DNA from 3 places in the Sphingobacterium sp. NPDC055346 genome. Region 1 is predicted to be linked to each of the others. Evidence: riboswitches for the same ligand, from Rfam matches in the RefSeq annotation. Region 1 holds a riboswitch; each other region holds the start of a gene.

Region 1 (5,000 bases):
GATTGCCAAGCCATGAAGGACTGACATAATACGGCCTTTCATTTCGGCCGTGGCCTTGTTGGTGAAGGTAACGGCAAGGATTTCCCGATAGCTGCTTTCTTTTGATAGCAACAGGGTCAGGTAATGTACGGTGAGAGAAAATGTTTTTCCAGATCCAGCGGAAGCTTTTACAATCCTTAAAGGAGCAATTCTTTGCATAAGATGTCAATGGTTTGAAGTATCTGAATATCGGTATTATTGGGAGATTACTCAAATCTTTTTCAAGATTATAGCTCGGAAGGAGTACATATTTTACAGGTAAAACAGCTTTAAATTCTCTATTGTATTAATTGATAATACTTTGTATCTTTGCGTCCCCTCCTGCATGAAGCAACGGGGGATATGTTGAATACATAAATAAAGAAAAAACATGGCAACTAAAATCAGATTGCAGAGACACGGTAAAAAAGGAAAACCTTTTTACCACGTAGTAGTAGCAGACGGCCGTTCACCACGTGATGGTAAGTTCATCGAGCGTTTAGGTTCTTACAACCCAAACACTAACCCAGCAACTATCGTTTTGGATTTCGAAAAAGCGTTAGACTGGATGAACAAAGGTGCCCAACCTACTGACACAGTTCGCGCTATCCTTTCTTACAAAGGTGTTTTATACAAAAAACACTTACAAGGCGGTGTGAAAAAAGGAGCTTTTGATGAAGCTAAAGCTGAAGAACTTTTCACTAAATGGGCTGAAGGTAAAGATGCTCAAATCGAAGGAAAGAAATCAGGCTTAGCGAAATCTAAGGATGAAACTAAGAAAGCTGCTTTAGCTGCTGAAGCTAAGAAAAAAGAAGACAGAGCTGCTGCTATCGCTGCTAAAAACGCTCCTGTTGCTGAAGAAACAGCTACAGAAGAAGCAGAAGAAGCTGCTGATGCTACTGAAAACATTGAAGAAACTGAAGGATAATCTCTTCATAAAGTATTCAAAATGGCCGGATCATTCTATGAACCGGCTTTTTTGTTCCCATTTTATCTTGTTTTTACATCCCTAAAATCCCAACAGAAAAAGAATTCCGTATTTTTGGAAATTAATTTGTGAATATGACGAAAGATCAATGTTTTTATATCGGTTATGTCAGTAAAACCCGAGGATTGAAGGGTGAACTGCAACTGTTTTTTGAATTTGATAACTATATGGACCTTGATCTGGATGTAGTTTTCTTGGAGATGGACAAGAAATTGGTGCCATTCTTTGTAGAAAAGGTCAAGTTTCACAATAACAGCACAGCTTATGTCAATTTTGAAGATGTTGACCATATTGACAAAGCCCAACCTTTATTGAGAAAGCAGATCTACCTGCCAAACGATAAAATGCCGGAACGCGATCCCGATGATTTTACCTATCATGATCTAGTAGGTTATACCGCTATTGAGGAAGATGAAGGCGAATTGGGCGAAATTACCCATGTCCAAGAGATGCCACAGCAATTTATCGCAACCGTAGATATCGATGGCCGAGACGCCATGTTTCCCCTAAACGAGGACTTCATCGTCGGCATAGACCCCGAGGAAAAGATTATCGTTCTGAACCTACCTGAGGGTTTGATCGATATGTACCTAGAAGATTAATAAGATATTTTGAAAAGAGAATGGGCGTGTCAATCACGCCCATTTTTTATGATGATACCTTCTTCCATTCATTTATATGTCCCGTCCATCCAACCCTGATTCCTTCTGATTCAATGCCATCCGCAAAGTTTTTTCTTGAAACATTTTGAGATTACCTTGCTATTGACGATATTAGCCCTCGCTTATAGAGAAAGGCAGAGGGACTAGACCCGCTGAAGCCTTAGCAACCTGACACCAGTCAAGGTGCTACATTCTACCCCCAAAATGGGAAAGATAAGCCAAAGAATCAGTGTTCACTGTGTTCTCTCTAAGCCTTAATATATTTTTATGAAAATCGTAGATCACATCAAGAACGCGAAAGGCAAGACCTTATATTCTTTTGAGCTGTTACCTCCTGCTAAGGGGCAGGGTATCCAAAGTATCTTCCAAACGATGGATGAACTGATGGAATTCAAACCTCCCTTTATCGATGTGACGTACCACCGTGAGGACTACCTGTACAAACAACATGCTAACGGATTGTTGGAAAGGGTGTCCTATAGAAAAAGACCCGGTACGGTAGCCATCTGTGCTGCCATCATGAGTAAATATAAAGTCGATGCGGTTCCGCATCTGATCTGCGGTGGTTTCACCAAAGAAGAAACTGAAAACGCACTTATCGACCTGAATTTCTTAGGTATCGATAATGTATTGGTGCTGAGAGGTGATGCCAGAAAAGGAGATGCCGACTTTATTCCGACCGCTGGAGGACATGCTTATGCAACCGACCTATTGAGACAAGTGGTGGATATGAACGAAGGTTCTTACCTACATGAAGATATAGGCTCATCCGAAAAGACTAATTTCTGTATCGGGGTTGCCGGATACCCCGAGAAGCATTTTGAATCACCTAATTTCAACACCGATTTTAAATGGTTGAAGAAAAAGGTGGAAATGGGAGCTGAATTTATCGTTACCCAAATGTTTTTTAATGTAGAAAAATATAAGGAATTTGTGACGAAGTGTAGGGAAAATGATATTCATGTTCCTATTATTCCAGGACTTAAGCCGTTAACAACCAAAAAGCAATTGATTACCCTTCCTCGGATTTTCCACTTAGATATTCCAGAGGACCTGAGTGATGCCGTGGAATCCTGTAAAACCAATGCGGATGTTAGGCGAGTTGGCGAAGAATGGCTAGTACAGCAATGTAAGGAACTAATAGACTTTGGAGTACCAGTACTGCATTTCTACACCATGAGTAATCCTGGACCTACTAAAAATATCGTTGAAAAATTAGTGTAATTAAATTGACTAACTCTAAAATAAGAACAAAGGGCGAATGATTTCATTCGCCTTTTGTCGTTTATCATGAGGAGAGTTTTTTAACTAATATTCCAGTCTCATACGAGACAGCTTCGAGACAGCTTCGAGAATGCCTTGGATAAAATTTTATTCATTTTGCGAGTTTTCGGAATGTGGGTAAAACAAATCCAAATAAAGCTCCTGAAAATCCAGTAATGATAAGGCCTTTTTGGAAGAAGGAGAGCAGGCGTATTCCATGTTAAATAATGTTAATCACAAATGTGGGAGATAATTCTTTACTAAATTTAAATCACATTTATTACCTACTATTATGAACTATAGCAAAATCAACAATCTTCTCGGCTGGCTATGTGCAGTTATTGCGTTTGTATTGTATGCATTCACTGTGGATCAATCCATCAGTTGGTGGGATACCGGTGAGTTTATTGCAGCATCAGATAAGCTAGAAATTGTTCATCAACCTGGGGCACCCTTGTTTCTCTTGCTGCAGAACCTGTTTTCAAACCTTGCTTTTGGAAATAAGGAACATGTTGCACTTTGGATGAATTTAGGTTCGGCATTTTGTTCAGCCTTGACCATTATGTTTTTGTTTTGGACCATTACAGCCTTGGCAAGAAAACTGCTTTTAGGAAAGTCAGAAGGGAATAGCCTTCTAAATATGCAGATTTTCGCTGCTGGAGCGGTAGGGGCGTTGGCATATGCCTTTACAGATTCTTTTTGGTATTCTGCTGTGGAGTCAGAGGTCTATGCCATGTCATCACTTTGTACGGCCATTGTATTTTGGTTGGCGTTGAAGTGGGAGAGTAGGGCAGATGAACCGGATTCCAATAAATGGCTATTGCTGATTGCCTATGTGATGGGACTGTCCATCGGAGTTCATCTGTTGAATTTATTGACGATTCCTGCCTTAGCACTCCTGATCTATTTCAGGAAGTCAAAGCACGTGACCTGGAAAGGTGCAGTAAAATCCTTTGCTTGGGGAGTTCTCGCCTTAGCCTTTATTCTTTGGGGAGTGATCCAATATTCCGTAAAGATAGCAGCAGGATTTGATCTCTTCTTCGTTAATTCATTGGGGATGCCATTTGGTTCAGGCATTGTTCTGTTTGTCCTGCTCTTAGTTTCAGCAGCGGTTTTCGGAATTATGTATTCGATCAGAAAGAACAAGCCTATCTTAAATCTCTTGATTTTAGGTACTTGTTTGGTCTTTTTCGGGTTCACCTCCTTTAGCATGATAATAATCCGTGCCCAAACGAATATTACACTGAACAATAATGATCCTGATAATGCATATTCCTTTTTGGGCTATTTGAGCAGGGAACAATATCAATCTGAGCCTTTGTTCAAGGGACCGACCTTCAATTCAAAAATAACGGATGTTAATGAATCCTTAGGCTATAGAAAGGATACCGAGCAATATGAGCAATTTGAAAATGTCAAAGGCTATAAATACGACAAGGAAGTATTGTTTCCAAGGTTGTACAGCCAAAAGCATACTGAATTCTATAAACAATATTTGAATCTGAAAGATGGGGAAGATCCAACCTTTTTGGATAATATGAAGTTCTTTTTCAATTATCAGGTAGGTCATATGTATTCCCGTTATTTCATGTGGAATTTCGTGGGCAGGCAGAATGATACACCTAGTCAAGGGGAATTGACCGCTGGGAATTGGATCTCAGGGATTAATTTTTTGGATGAACTGCGTTTGCCGGGAATGGATGCCATTTCTGATCGTATGAAAGAAGATCCAAGTAGGAATACCTACTTCTTCCTTCCACTACTGCTCGGGATTGCTGGCTTGATCTGGCAAGCGAAGCGAAGCCAAAGGGACACCAGCATTGTTGGTCTGTTGTTCTTCTTTACTGGCTTAGCTATTGTGCTCTATTTAAATCAAACACCGCTGCAACCACGTGAGCGTGATTATTCCTATGCAGGTTCGTTTTATGTATTTGCTATATGGATCGGTTTGGGTGTTCTGGGTTTGATCGAATTTATGCAAAAAAGGACCAAACTTTCCATAAAGACAATTACGTATTCTGCCGTTGGATTTGCAATGCTTGCTGGCCCTGTATTGTTGGTCAAGGAGA
Region 2 (5,000 bases), on a different contig from region 1:
CGTTTCTACGTTGCAGAGCGTTCTTAGGATTTCTGATTGGATTATAATAGGTAGTACCCTTCAACATACCGACCAAAACAGCAGCTTCATTGACGGTAACTTCACTTGGCAGCTTATCAAAATACCTTACAGATGCCGACTTAATACCGTAGGCATTATTGCTAAACGAAACGGTATTCAGGTACATCGTCAAGATTTCTTCTTTGCTGTATTTGCTCTCCAATTTGAAGGCAGTCATCCATTCCTTGTACTTTGTGACCAACAGACCAACGCCAGGGATCTTCCCTAACAGTCCTTGAGCATCCTTGTAGCGAGTTCTATATAAATTCTTTGCAAGTTGCTGGGTAATAGTACTTGCACCTCGATCACTTCCACTTAAAGTTGAAAACACTCCGCCAAACAACCCAATAAAATCCACCCCATGATGCTTTCTAAAACGAACATCTTCAGTAGCAATTAGGGCATTAACGATATTTGGAGAAATACTATCATAAGGGACAGGATCACGATCTTGCTTGTAATAGCGACCGATTAAAACAGAGTCGGCGGTAAAAAGTTCGGAAGAAACATTCAGTTCAGGCAACAATATTTCTTTCTTAGTAGGCGATGATCCGAACAAGCCTAGGAAGTTAATTTGTACCGCGCAAGTAAATAAGATAATAAAGTAAATAACAATCAGTGCGATACGCAAAAATTTGTTCCGGACTCGTCTAAACATACGGTAAATATGAACAAAACTTTGGAAAAAATCATATCAATTCGCCCAAAAATGAACCTTGAAATGAAAATTAACGAAATTTAACAAATGAAATTTTTGGTTTTTAACTAGGCTGTTTTTCCGAGACTTATAATAGCAAAAACTGTTCCTAAATTCTCTTTTGTTTACAACAATTTTATCTTATTGAATATTATTCCCTATTTTTACCTGACTTATTTATCGGGGACATGTTAAAGCAAACACTACAACAAAAATTATTACAGAAACTTTCACCGCAACAAATTCAATTCATAAAATTGCTTCAGGTACCTACTGTATCATTAGATGCCCGTATCAAAGAAGAACTTGAAGAGAATCCAGCCTTGGAAGATGGTAGTTTGACCAACATGAACGACCCTGTCGAAGAATACCCAGACAAAGATCCGGATGACGACTTCAACATGGAAGACAATAGCTATGATGACGAATTCAGCGTAGATGAATATATCCAGGAAGACGACTATAAAGATTACGGTGGAGGTTATGACCATGATGATGAGGATGGTAAAAAAGAAATCCCTATCGCAGTCCAAGACTCCTTCTTTGAAAATCTTCAAAATCAGCTTGACTTACTTGCCCTTTCTGATAAAGATTATGTACTAGGCCAACAAATCATCGGTTCCTTGGATGATGATGGTTATCTGCGCCGACCTATCCTTTCTCTGATCGACGACCTAGCCTTTTCCCAAAATGTCATCGTTGAAGAAGATGAGGTTGAAGAGATGCTGAAAATTGTTCAAACCTTTGACCCAGCGGGAATTGGCGCCAGAAATCTTCAGGAATGCTTGAGCATACAACTTCGTAAGAAAGATCAAAATAATCCAATAATTCAACAGGCCCAATTGGTTGTAGAGAACTACTTGGATGAATTCACCAAAAAACATTACGATAAAATCGAAAAGCAATTGGGAGTAAACTCCGAAGAGCTTAAAGAAATTGTAAACGAAATCTTAAAACTGAATCCTAAACCAGGCGATTCAGGAGCTGTTGCTGGTAAGCAATTGCAGATTATTCCAGATTTCCATATCTCCAACAACGACGGTGTCCTGCACCTGACCTTAAATGGCAGGAACGCACCAGAGCTTCGTGTGTCCCGCTCCTACCAGGAAATGTTTGAACATTACGAAAAAGCCGAAAAGAACGACAAGAAAATGCGTGAGGCCGTTCAGTTTGTTAAACAGAAACTGGACTCTGCAAAATGGTTTATCGACGCCATCAAACAAAGACAGCAGACTTTGTTGAAAACTATGAATGCCATTATGGAATATCAATATGACTATTTCTTAACAGGTGATGACAGAATGCTGAAACCTATGATCTTGAAGGATATTGCCGACAAGATCGAAATGGACATTTCAACGGTTTCCCGTGTTGCGAATTCCAAGTATGTCCAAACCGAATTTGGCACTTTCCTTTTAAAATCTTTCTTCTCTGAAGCCATTCAGACTGAGTCCGGTGAAGAGGTTTCCAACAAGGAAGTCAAGAAAATCTTGGAAGAATGCATCGCCAATGAGGATAAGAGAAAACCTCTGGCAGATGAGAAACTAACAGAGATTTTAAAAGAAAAAGGCTATTCCATTGCCCGTAGGACAGTTGCAAAATATCGCGAGGCAATGAATATCCCTGTTGCCCGCCTGAGAAAAGAATTATAGAAAATTTTTATTTGACACTTGCATATTAAAATATAATCTACTAAGTTTGTAGAGTATTCAGAATTGCAGATGCAATACCAACCGAGTGACAGACACCGCGGTGGTAAATCGATACGGGCAACAAGCCAAAATAAACGAATATTGCAAAGTCTTTTAAGACGCCTCTGAATGCAATTATGGTTAAACCCTTTAAACATTAATTGTATGTCGAACACAACAAAACCCTTACACCAGCACCTAGTGGAGAAATTCCACCACTATTCCACCAACGAATTAGTTGTATTGAACAATGATTTGGTAAAATCCAATTGGGGAGCAAACAAAACAGCTTTTAGGACTGCTTTGATTTCCGCACTGTCCAATCGCGGAATCGATCTGTCAGCCATCATCAGTACGGAAGACGGCTTTACCCAGATCCAAAGTGTCCCAGTGAAACTATCTGAAAATAAATTAATTCCTTTATGTTAAGTTAGGAGATTTGAGATCTGAGATCTGAGATGTGAGATATAAAGGTTAATACCTTTATATCTCACATCTCAATACTTTAAAAATGAGTCAGTACGGTTAATATCCCAATACTCATATCTCCCATCTCAGTACTATCCCTAAAACCTCCCTATCGCGTACAGCGCGAAAGTCCCTAACCAATGGCTTCCCATATAGTCGTCTTCAGCACTTAAGTTAGCTATGGAGAAGTTAAAATGTTCTATAGCATTGCCTTTTAAATGCTTCAAACTTCCATCGATTTTACTGATGCCGGAAAGACATGCTGCTCGGCTATAATTCAAACCATCCAAATGAACCAATTTACCGTCCGTCCTATCCTTAACTATTGCGGGTTTCAATTCGAAGGAAGGGTCAAACAATCCTGGCATAAATCCTTTCAACCACGTTAAATACTCATTCTTTTCCATCAATTTACTCATCAAATAAGCTTCTTCTAAACATGGGGAAAGAAAATCATATCCACTCGGTTCATAGGCCAGATCACAATTCTTATCGTTTTGGAACAAACGCAATGAGTTTTCTTGAATGGATTTCTTAAAGGCCTCATCCCCTACGGAATTGGCATAATCCAAAGAAAGCGATAAACTAAAGGCTGAATTATCATGTTGTCCCGCCCTAATTGGGTATACCAATTTTGGGAGATATTCGATATATCGCTTGACCAACAGATCCACTAATGGCTGTAAAGCCACTTTCCAGCGCTGCCCATCCTCATCTTCCCAATTTGCCAGTTCTTCTTGCAACTTGAACAGCCAAGCCCAACCATAAGTCCTTTCAAACCCTAAATTGTTCTTGTCATTGAAAAAAGCAATTTCAGTTTGCACATTCTCAGGCGTAATATGGCTATTCAACACTTTCCTCATATTCCCTTCTTTATCTAGTTCAGGAAATGCCTTCAGCAATTTTATTACTGACCAATAACCATGAACAGAGGAATGCCAGTCAAAACATCCATAAAAGACAGGCCGAAGGGATTTGGGCGATTTAAGATCAGCTCCTGACCCCAAGACTTGGCCTAACTTATTGGGATACTCCACCTCAATACAATGGGTCGGCATGGCATAAATTTGCTGTGCTAATTCAAGTGATAATTTCACGTCTTCGACTTGCACACCTTCTTCATTTTTCGATGGATTATTGCAACCACAGAACAAAAGAACCGTAAGTGCAAAGATGTTTGAACATATTTTTTTCATACTAGTAAAATTGGCAATATATTTGAGTTATAAAAATAACATTTATAAACAATAACAATCTACAATATGAACATTAGTGACTTAATTTCAGGAAGCATTGGTTCACAAGCTACTGAAGGAATATCAGAAAAATTAGGACTTGATAAAAACCAAACCCAATGGGTTGTTTCTGCAGCTATCCCATTGATGATGTCTGCCTTGAATTACAATGCGCAAAAAGGCCCTGAACAAGCTCAAGGCATACAAAAAGCATTGGATAACCACTCTGGGGGGATATTCGATAACCTAGCAGGATTATTTAATCAAGGACCAACAGAAGATGAAGATAAAATTGTAAATCACATCTTTGGTCGCAACACCGATACGGTAAAACAATCCCTTTCTGAAAAATCAGGAATTAGCATGGGGAAAATCGGTGGTATTTTAGCGCTATTGGCTCCTTTGGTAATGGGTTATCTAGGTAAAAAGAAACAAGCTGACGCTGGAACTGGCGGCGGAGGGATTGGAGACCTTTTAGGAAGCATCCTTGGAGGTGGCTCGTCAAATGCCGGTGCTTCAGGAGGGGGAATCGGTGATTTGATCGGAAGCGTATTAGGAGGCGGTGGTTCTAGCACTGCTAGCTCATCACAACCTAATATTGCAGGTGGTTTAGGTGATTTAGTTGGACAGTTTTTCGACCAGAAAAACGACAATAGTGCTAAAGGCAACATCTTGGATAGCCTTGCTGGAATGTTTGGAAAATAAACGAATAATTATACAACCACAAAGGGATTGGTCAATTTGATCAATCCTTTTTCTATTTTATTCCATCCGATTGCGAAAACGATTATATTTACACATGCAATCTAAAATAAGCTTCAAAAACGATTATAGTGAGGGTGCTCACCC
Region 3 (5,000 bases), on a different contig from region 1:
GAGTAACCATAAAGCCCTGTCTATTGCCCTTATAGGCATTGGGAATCTCTACTGATTTATTCATGGAATCCAACAAGGGGATCTTGAACTGCTTTAAACTATCCTTGGGATTAAGGTCAACCTTAAAATCTAATGGTTTCTTTTTTTGAATATTTTGATTATTTTGAGCAGAAGAAGGAATTGCCCAAATCAGGAATAAGAAGGAAATCAAGATGAAATTTTTCATAATCAGTATCTTAAGTCATTATTCTATAACAAAAGAAATCCTATTCTGCTAAAAAAGCTAAAAACTTGCTGTTAAATTGTGTTAAATGAGAAAATTAGCTGTTTTCCCTTATTACTTTTGTAACAAATGAAAAAAAGAAGTATTGCATTGATTATTTGGCTTATGTCCATCGCGCTGATCGGCGTAATGGCAATGCAGTATTATTTTGTGCGGGAATCCTTCATCAAGGAGTCCAAACTTTTTGATGAGGAAGTCAAGGCATCCCTTTCGGCCGTGGCCAATAAGATCGAGCGTCAGGAAATCTATGATTTCGCAAGGGAACAAGAACGACTTAACCAAGAGAAGTTCAGGATTGACCAGGAACGCATCCAAAAGAACGAGAAGATCCTTGCCTTGCAGGTGCAATACCAGGACAGCATCAAAACCTTGCAGAGAAGGGCTTTTGCCCATACCACCAGGTTCAACTTCCTAGAAAGAGAACTGAACCAACAGTTCCCGGCGGTACCCATCAGCAATGATTTCTACGAAACGTACCTAAATAGAAAAGAATACAAGCACCTTGTGCGAATCACCTTGGAACAGGGCCTAACCTCCGACAATACCATTGGAGAGTTCACCAATGTGGAGGCCATCAAGGTCGTCCCTAGGGTTGCGCAGAAGGACGATAGCACCCGATACCTGATCCCCGTATTCAACCCACCTTCCACCGAAGCGATTGCTTACCAGATCAGGACCCTACCTCCGCGTTATGATTCCAAGACCCTGTCAAAGATCGAGGAACTCGAGATTAAGCTCAATAACCTGAGAGGACAGCGATTATCAGAGGCTGCAACACTATATGACACCATTGCCATGTTAGGAGGCAAGAAAAGCTCTGTAATCGCCGATGTAGCCATGGGTATGGAATTATCCAAAAGACCTTTGGCCGAACGTATCAACGGGAAGAAAACCGTCAATCTATTGATCCACGAACTCCGTGAAAGAGGAATAAAATCCTCCTTCGTCATGGAGATCAAGGATTTCAATAAAATGCCCGTTTTCCAAGGAGTCTATCAATTCAACAACGAGCAACTCAAGGAAGTCAATAATCCTTTGATCTATACCGCTAGACTATTCCAAGGAGACCGTGGCAATGCTCCTGGCGAGCTTAGCATACATTTCCCTAACAAGGGCGGAATTATTGCCGAGACCATGGGCTATTGGCTATTTCCGACCATCCTAGCCTTATTGGCGCTGTTGATCGGATGTTTTGCCTATACCTTGAGCATCATCTTCAAACAGAAGAAGATGTCGGAGATGAAAACCGACTTCATCAACAACATGACCCACGAGTTCAAGACGCCGGTAGCCACCATCATGATCGCCAGTGAATCCTTACGTGACCCTGAGATTTCCGCCGATGGCAAGCGTGTCAACAAATTGGCAAACATTATCTACGATGAGAATGTCCGTTTAGGCTCGCATATCGAACGCGTCCTGAACATTGCCCGTCTGGAGAAAGAAAACCTAAAGATCGAGCGCACCAATGTGCACATCAACTCCTTGGCCAACGCAGTCTTGGAGAGCATGCGACTACAGATGGACAAGGCAGAAGGCACCTTGAATATTGACATTTCAGCAGGCAATGATTTAGTGGTGGGCGATGAACTTCACCTTTCCAATGTGATGTTCAACCTGGTCGACAATGCAATTAAATACTCTCAAGAAAAACCAGAAATCACTTTTAAGACTTTTAATAGAGGGAACAGTATCGTAATATCAGTTGCAGACAAGGGAATGGGAATGACCAAGGACCAACAAGAAAAGATATTTGACCAGTTCTATCGCATACCTACGGGAAATATCCACAACGTGAAAGGCTTCGGTCTAGGGCTAAGCTATGTTAACGATATCATCAAAAGACTGAACGGAAAAATCTCCGTAAAAAGCGAAAAAGATAAAGGCACACAATTTGAAGTAACTCTTCCTTTAAAGGACGCATCCAAGGAAGTAGCATAACATAAGAAAGAGAAAAGTATGAATCAAAAGATATTATTAGCAGAAGATGATCCTAATTTGGGCGAATTACTGAAGGATTATCTTGAATTAAAAGGAAAATTTGACGTTGTGCTCTGTACAGATGGTCAAGAAGGAATGGATGCCTTCCGAAAGGAAGAATTCGACCTTTGCATCCTGGATGTCATGATGCCCAAAAAAGATGGCTTCTCCCTTGGAAAGGATATCCGCAAGATCAATCAGACGGTCCCTATCATCTATGCTACTGCAAAAGGCATGATGGAGGACAAAACCCAGGCCTTCGAACTAGGTGGTGACGACTATATCACCAAGCCTTTCCGTGTTGAAGAACTTTTATTGAGAATAAATGCGCTATTAAAGAGAGCTTCCAAGGACAAAGAAGAAGAAGTATCAGACAAGTTTGAGATCGGCGATTATTTCTTCGATTACACCAGTCAGATTATCTCCTACAAAGGTCAACAGCAGAAACTGTCTACCAAGGAGGCCGAGTTGCTTCGTTTGCTTTGCTTAAAGAAAAATGATGTCCTGACCCGCGAAGAAGCCCTGATCAAAATATGGCATGACGACAATTACTTTACCGGCCGAAGCATGGACGTATTCCTGAGTAAACTGAGGAAATACCTCAAAGAAGATCCAAACGTGGAAATCGTCAATGTGCATGGTAAAGGATATAAATTGTTGGTTAGCTAAAAAGACTTGAGACAATAGACATAAGACAGTAGACAGAAAATATGGGATAAATATCTGTCCAATTTCATGTCCTAAAGATAAAAATATTATTACCATAAGAAAGGGGAATAGTTTACACTATTCCCCTTTCTTATGGTTGTTTAAGGACCTCAGCTTTTCTATTGTCTTGTGTCTTTTGTCTGATAGTCTAAAGATTTTCCTTGGAAAATAAAAATCTTATCCATATCTTAGCCGACGCTTATAGAGAAAGGCAGAGGGACTAGACCCGATGAAGCCTTAGCAACCTGTCTCTTGACAAGGTGCTACATTCTACCCCGATTGGGAAAGATAAGCTGGTTACAGGAATCCTAGGTAGCCTTCTCTTAGCAAAAAGACTTATTGGAATTTATTTAATTTAGTAGAGAACTATATGCTATTAACAAACAATTTAGGCTACCCACGTGTGGGTGCTTTCCGTGAACTGAAGAAAGCTAACGAAGCTTACTGGGCAAAGAAAATCAGCGCGGAAGAATTATTGCAGGCTGGACTTAAAATCCGTGAAAGCAATTGGAAGACTCAAAAAGATGCAGGTATCGAATTGATCCCATCGAATGATTTCTCATTCTATGACCAAGTCCTAGACTTATCTTTAACTGTTGGAGCTATTCCCGCTCGTTACAACTCCCTTTTGAACAAAATCGATCGCCAATATAACCTAGACTTATATTTTGCGATGGCTCGTGGTTTCCAAGAAGGTGGCGTTGATGTAACTGCCATGGAAATGACCAAGTGGTTTGATACAAACTACCACTATATCGTTCCTGAATTCGTGAAAGATCAAGAATTCAAACTGACTTCAGAAAAATTCCTAAGTGAATACAATGAAGCAAAACAATCAGGTATCGAAACTAAACCTGTCCTGATTGGCCCTATCACTTACTTATTGTTAGGTAAAGAAAAAGAAGCTGATTTTAACCGTATCGATCTAATCGACAGATTACTTCCAGTATACGAAGAGATCTTGGCTAAACTTGCTGATGCTGGCGCTAAATACGTGCAGATCGATGAGCCTTTCTTGGCTTTAGATATCGATGATGCTACCAAAGCTCTTTACGGAAAAGTATTCGAAAAGTTAGCTGCAGCTGCCAAAGGCATCAAATTAATCGTTGCTACATACTTCGAGGCATTAGGAAACAACGAAGACATTGCTGTTAACCTTCCTGTGCATGCGTTACACCTAGACTTAGTTCGTGGTGAAAACCAACTTGACACTATATTATCCAAAGTTCCTGCTTCCCTAACCCTTTCATTAGGTGTTGTTGAAGGCCGTAACATTTGGAAAAACGACTACGAAAACTCATTGAAAAAAATCAAACAAGCTGTTGATGCTTTAGGAAAAGACCGTGTATGGATCGCTCCTTCCTCATCTTTATTGCATGTTCCTTTTGATTTGGACAATGAGAACAATGAAGAGTCCCTACCTGCTGAGGTTAAAAACTGGTTAGCATTCGCTAAACAAAAATTAGCTGAGGTAAAAGACCTTGCAGTATTGGCTGAAGGTGAAGTTGATGCTGAAACACAAAAACGTTTCGAAGCAAACAAAGAAGCTGCTGAAAGCCGCCGTACTTCTCCATTAATCCACAGACCAGAGGTTAAAAACCGCGTCAGCAACATCACTGATGAAGATGCTAAGCGTACTTCTACTTTCAACGCTCGTAAAGAAGCGCAACAAGCGAAGTTCAATCTTCCAGGATTCGCAACCACTACAATCGGTTCATTCCCACAAACTAAGGATGTTCGTAAATGGAGAGCTGACTTGAAAAAAGGTGCCATCTCTCAAGAAGAATACGATAAAGAAATCGCTGCTGAAACAGAAAGAACAATCCGTTTACAGGAAGATTTAGATATCGATGTATTGGTACACGGTGAATTCGAACGTAATGACATGGTGGAATACTTCGGTGAGCAATTAGCTGGATATGCATTCACACAAAACGGATGGGTTCAATCTTACGGTTCTCGTTGTGTTAAACCTCCAATTATTTTTGGTGATGTTTACCGTCCTGAAGACATGACTGTTCGTTGGTCT

What was found. Region 1 has a riboswitch for S-adenosylmethionine ahead of ACWICE_RS18775 (methylenetetrahydrofolate reductase). Riboswitches for the same ligand answer to the same signal wherever they lie in the genome.
Region 2: it holds a riboswitch for S-adenosylmethionine, as region 1 does, so the genes downstream of both, ACWICE_RS13955 (5-oxoprolinase) here and ACWICE_RS18775 (methylenetetrahydrofolate reductase) in region 1, are expected to answer to the same signal.
Region 3: it holds a riboswitch for S-adenosylmethionine, as region 1 does, so the genes downstream of both, metE (5-methyltetrahydropteroyltriglutamate--homocysteine S-methyltransferase) here and ACWICE_RS18775 (methylenetetrahydrofolate reductase) in region 1, are expected to answer to the same signal.

What each region holds. Positions count from the first base shown of each region.
Region 1 is NZ_JBSHMI010000011.1:33,320-38,319, reverse strand. It holds gene ACWICE_RS18790 (UvrD-helicase domain-containing protein) at 1-198, opposite strand, end outside; gene ACWICE_RS18785 (30S ribosomal protein S16) at 410-946, shown strand; gene rimM (ribosome maturation factor RimM) at 1,081-1,608, shown strand; SAM riboswitch class I at 1,788-1,888, shown strand; gene ACWICE_RS18775 (methylenetetrahydrofolate reductase) at 1,936-2,892, shown strand; gene ACWICE_RS18770 (glycosyltransferase family 117 protein) at 3,224-5,000, shown strand, end outside.
Region 2 is NZ_JBSHMI010000006.1:239,391-244,390, reverse strand. It holds gene ACWICE_RS13965 (transglycosylase domain-containing protein) at 1-718, opposite strand, end outside; gene rpoN (RNA polymerase factor sigma-54) at 946-2,409, shown strand; SAM-I-IV-variant riboswitch at 2,458-2,552, shown strand; gene ACWICE_RS13955 (5-oxoprolinase) at 2,614-2,877, shown strand; gene ACWICE_RS13950 (DUF2891 domain-containing protein) at 3,015-4,112, opposite strand; gene ACWICE_RS13945 (DUF937 domain-containing protein) at 4,179-4,856, shown strand; gene ACWICE_RS13940 (threonine aldolase family protein) at 4,951-5,000, shown strand, end outside.
Region 3 is NZ_JBSHMI010000007.1:33,815-38,814, reverse strand. It holds gene ACWICE_RS14565 (hypothetical protein) at 1-226, opposite strand, end outside; gene ACWICE_RS14560 (sensor histidine kinase) at 353-2,224, shown strand; gene ACWICE_RS14555 (response regulator transcription factor) at 2,243-2,932, shown strand; SAM riboswitch class I at 3,168-3,266, shown strand; gene metE (5-methyltetrahydropteroyltriglutamate--homocysteine S-methyltransferase) at 3,342-5,000, shown strand, end outside.